Regions from separate parts of the Salinibacterium sp. NK8237 genome, predicted to be linked through region 2. Evidence: predicted binding sites of a transcription regulator. Region 2 holds the regulator's gene; the other holds the start of a gene.
What was found. The regulator HrcA, encoded in region 2, represses chaperone genes, less so after heat shock. The targets are predictions, from matches to a motif close to TTNGCACTCGNNNNNNNCGAGTGCNAA.
Positions count from the first base shown of each region.

Region 1: a site for HrcA is predicted at 1,138-1,164, ahead of I6E56_RS03860 (Hsp20/alpha crystallin family protein). Genes of this name have one in related genera too.

Region 1 is NZ_JADYWE010000001.1:789,975-792,368, reverse strand. It holds gene fgd (glucose-6-phosphate dehydrogenase (coenzyme-F420)) at 1-509, shown strand, start outside; gene I6E56_RS03860 (Hsp20/alpha crystallin family protein) at 648-1,088, opposite strand; gene I6E56_RS03855 (hypothetical protein) at 1,241-1,519, opposite strand; gene I6E56_RS03850 (alpha/beta hydrolase) at 1,909-2,394, opposite strand, start outside.
Region 2 is NZ_JADYWE010000001.1:516,382-518,775, forward strand. It holds gene dnaJ (molecular chaperone DnaJ) at 1-470, opposite strand, end outside; gene hrcA (heat-inducible transcriptional repressor HrcA) at 494-1,516, opposite strand; gene I6E56_RS02515 (DUF4870 domain-containing protein) at 1,728-2,096, shown strand; gene I6E56_RS02520 (DUF4870 domain-containing protein) at 2,204-2,394, shown strand, end outside.

The sequences.
Region 1 (2,394 bases), 270 kb from region 2:
ACCAGCCCATCCCGATCTATATCGCTGCCGGTGGCCCCATGGTGGCGCGCTACGCCGGCCGTGCCGGAGATGGCTTTATCTGCACCTCGGGCAAGGGCATGGAGCTCTACAACGACGCGCTGATCCCCGGCGTGAAAGAGGGCGCAGCCAAGGTCGACCGCAAATTCGAAGACATCGACCGGATGATCGAAATCAAGCTCTCGTATGACACCGATGCCGACGTAGCCCTCGAAAACACGCGTTTCTGGGCGCCACTTGCTCTCTCGAAGGAGCAGAAGCACGACATCACTGACCCCATCGAGATGGAACGTGCCGCCGATGCTCTGCCCATTGAGCAGATCGCTTCGCGGTGGATCGTGGGCAATGATCCCGACAAGATTGTGGAAGAGATTCGTCCCTATGTGGATGCCGGCCTCAACCACCTCGTCTTCCACGCGCCCGGCAACGACCAGCGCCGATTCCTTGAGCTCTTCGAGCGCGACATTGCTCCGCGATTGCGGGCGCTGTAACTCGCGTTCTGACCGCAGCGGATCGCGCGAGAGCACGGCCCTAGTGCGACAGGCTTAACCAACGATGGGCGGATGCGTGAAGCATCCGCCCATCGTTGTTGTGCGCCACCGTCGAACGCGGCGACGTTCCGGTGTCAGCTAGCTCGTGACGGCGACTTTTTCGCTTGAACGAGCCTGGTTCGCCGAGTTGGTGCTGACCTCAATCTTTCGAGGTTTTGCCTTCTCGGAGACCGGAATAATGACGCTCAAGACGCCATTGTCGTAGCTGGCGCTGATGTTGTCGCGGTCGATGCCAGCGCCAATGCTGAACTGGCGCAGGTAAGAACCATAGCGACGTTCCTGAGAGAGCCACTTGGCTCCCTCGCGTTCGCCAGCGGTGCGTTCGGCGCGAATGGTGAGCAACTGGCCATCAACGTCGACGTCAACGGAACCGGGATCGATGCCCGGAAGGTCGGCGGTGAGGACGTACTCGTCCGCCTGACGGTACAGATCAACCGGCATCAGCTGGGCGCCGACGCGGGACTGGGCTGCTGCGGTGAGCCGGTCGAGTTCGGCAAAAGGATCAAATGACAGTGTCATGGGGAACCCCTTTCTCAAAGTTGAGTCACCGTGACTCAACAATCAAAAATTAGCATTCTCGGCCTGAGAGTGCCAAGAAATTTCGCTTCATATTCGCTGAGAACGAAACGACCGCCGCCGGAGAGATCCAGCGGCGGTCGAGTGCGGCGAATTCAGCGGATGATGAACCGCGGATAGTTCTGCTCCTCGCGCGCTCGCGCTTGTTCCAGCCGTTCGCGGCTCAACTGGTGCTGAGCCCTCGCCGCAGTCCTTGCGTGACCGCGGGCACGGCCGGGCCGGCGGCTCCACGTGATGAGAGCGACGCCGAGGTGCAGAGCGAGCCGGTCGATCGGACCAACACGGCGTACTGCCCGAGTTGTGGGCTGCTCGACGGGGTCAGGTTCGGGCGGATGGGCGTGGCGGTCTTTCGAGGCCGCCAGTAGTTCATTCATGATGGAAAACTTTCGTGACAGAGAGAGGTTGCGGATGGCGCGCCAAAGCGCGCTGTTTCAGGTGGCGACCCAACGGCATCCTTCAGCGATCGCGAGTCGCTAGAGAAGGGGTGATCATCACTGTGCGTGCTGCGCATCCTCAGTGAGGGTGTGCCGACTCGTCAGTCGAACGCGGTCTCGTGATGATCGAGTTGGGTCGTGTGCTCCGTGAGCGCCGCCACCGTCAGAACCGGTGAGCGGAGAACGCTAACCGGTTAGGCGGTGAGGGTGCCGACGGAGCCGGCGGTAGTGGGGTTCTTCGTAATGGTGAACGTAAACACGTCAGGCTCCTTTCAATAGTTGGCGTTTGCTCAGTGTAGGACGGGTGCTCGTTGAGAACAAGACCCTATTTAGCTGCGATGCACAGCCGTGATGATTACTTCGGCAAGTTCCGCTGGCTTCGTGAACTGTGGCCAGTGCCCGGTGGGGAGGTCAACGAGTTCGAGGTCGTCGAGGCGTGCAAGCTCTGAGGCGAATGGCTCAGAGTCGCGCATCCATGACCGCAATTGTTCGCTCGTGAACTCACAACAAATCACTGTGGCGGGAACGCTAAACCGTGCCGGAGTCGACAGATTTTGCGGGTCGCTGGCCACGCGAGCGGGCTGCGGAATCGCCATCTCCCGAAAGGTGGCCCGCAGCTCAGCGGTGAGATCAACAAGGTCTTCGTCGTCGAATACCGCCCAATCGGGCAGCGGAATCTCACCATCAATCGTCGGAAGGTCGGCGTTGATCGGCATCCCGTGGGGGAGCGGCACCGTGTCAACGTGCACGATGCGGGCGAGGCAAGTGGGGCGAGCATCCGCAACAGCGTGGGCGATGGGGCCGCCACCGCTGTG
Region 2 (2,394 bases):
CCCTGACAAATATCGCAGCGAACCGGAGAGGTACCGGGAGCAGTGCAGCTGCCCTCACACGTCTCACAGAGTTCAGCGGTGTTGACCTCGATGTCGCGAGTGACGCCGAACATCGTGTCCTTGAGGCTGACCTCGACGCGCAGCAGAGCATCCTGGCCACGCTCACGACGCGAACGAGGACCAGCGGTCTGGCCGCCACCGCCGCCACCAAAGAACGTTTCGAAGATGTCGCCGAAACCGAAGTTGGCTCCACCGAATCCGCCGCCACTTCCGCCCATGTCGTACTGCTGGCGCTGCTGCGGATCACTCAACACGTCATACGCGTGAGTTACCGACTTGAAGCGTTCCGATGCATCCGCGCTCGGATTTACGTCGGGGTGCAACTCGCGAGCAAGCTTGCGGTATGCCTTCTTGATTTCTTCTGGCGTCGCTTCGCGCGCAACGCCGAGGGCTTCGTAGTGATCTGCCAAAGTTCCGATTGCTCCTTACGAGCTCAGTTGTCTTCTAAAAGTCGTGACAGGTATCGCGCTACCGCGCGAACCGCTGCCATGTTGTTCGAATAGTCCATGCGTGTTGGGCCGAGCACTCCCAGCCGCGAAAGTCCGCCGCCGGAGGAGGAATACCCTCCCGTGACGACCGATGTCTCTTCTAATCCAAATTCTGCGTTCTCTCGCCCGATGCGAGTAGAAACTGATCCATTTGCTACTTCCATCTCTCCAAAGAGGCGCAACAACGTTACTTGCTCTTCTATTGCCTCGAGTACAGGAAAAATGCTGCCGGTAAAGTCTTGCTCGGTTCGTGCAAGATTTGCTGTGCCAGCCAAAACGAGCTTGTCGGCACGGTTAGCCAACACCTGTTCCACCAAACTCGACGTCACTAGAGCGACGAACGGACGGCGTTCCACTGGAAAAATTTCAGCGAAGCTCGCCAGTCGTTCAGCGGCAGCCGGCAATGCCTGCCCGTTAAGCGCCGAGTTGAGTTTCGCCCGCAACTCGCCCAAGAACACCTCATCAAGCGCCTCTGGGAGATCAATAAGTCGCTGCTCTACCCGACCTGCGTCGGTGATAAACACCGTCATGATCCGCGTCGCCGTGAGCGGAACTAGCTCCACATGGCGCACCCTGGCCGTTGCCAGCGATGGGTACTGCACGAGAGCGACACTGTTGGTGAGCTGCGACAGCAGGCGAACGGAACGTGCAAGCACGTCATCCAGATCGTCAGCTTGGCCAAGAAACGACTCGATTGCTTGACGCTGCGCACTCGTGAGGGGTCGCAAGTCAGCCAGTTGGTCGACAAACATGCGGTAGCCCTTATCGGTGGGCACACGCCCCGACGAGGTGTGCGGCGCCGTAATAAGTTCTTCGTCTTCGAGCAAAACCATGTCGTTGCGAATCGTCGCTGCTGACACTCCAAAAGAATGCCGTTCAACGATCGACTTAGAACCGACAGGCTCGCGCGTAGCAACGTAGTCCTGCACGATGACTCGAAGCACGTCAAGTCCGCGGGCGGAAACCATGCCACCACCCACCTTTCCTGATTGGCACTCAATCCGTTCGACTGCCAATCTTACTCGACACACCGCGACACACCCGTTGCACCGCGCGAGTCATACCGCTAGCGTGTCTTTGTACTTGAGCGCTACCTTTCTGAGGAAATGCTCAGGTGTGACACCGAGCACTTTGATGAAACCCGGGAAGTTCCCTCGTTCACCTGAAAGGCACGAACACATGACTGACGCAAATCCTCAGCCCGCAGCCCCCCAGCCGGCCGCACAACTGACCGCAACCGAAGACAACCAGTGGGCATCTTTCGCTCACCTCGGTGGAATTCTCGGCTTCCTGCCGGCGCTGATTATCTGGTTGGTATTCAAAGACCGCGGTGCTTTCACGAACACCGAAGCCAAAGAAGCGCTGAACTTCCAGATCACCATCGCGATCGCTTACGTCATCTCGAACATTTTGGTTGCCGTCTTCATCGGTGCCATCCTGCTCCCGATCGTCTTCATCGTGTCGGTAATCTTCTCGATCATCGGCTTCACCAAGGCGAAGGACGGCACGAGCTACCGCTACCCCTTCGCACTGCGCCTCATCAAGTAATTCTCCTCATCGGCTAGTCCGATCGGGTTTCGCCCCGAGAGCTTCGGCTCTCGGGGCTTTCTTTTTTCCAATGCACGCTTCTCGCCAATGCAGGGTTTAATGGAGTCATGTCAGATTCCACACCACCACCCACCTCGCCGTACGCGCCGATCCAGCCAATGAGTCCCAGCGACGAGAAGCTCTGGGCAACGTTGATTCACATCGGCGGAATCTTCTTCTTCTTCATTCCCGCCCTTATTGGGTACCTCGTACTCAAGGACCGCGGTCCGTTCGTGCGAGCCCACACTCGCACCGCACT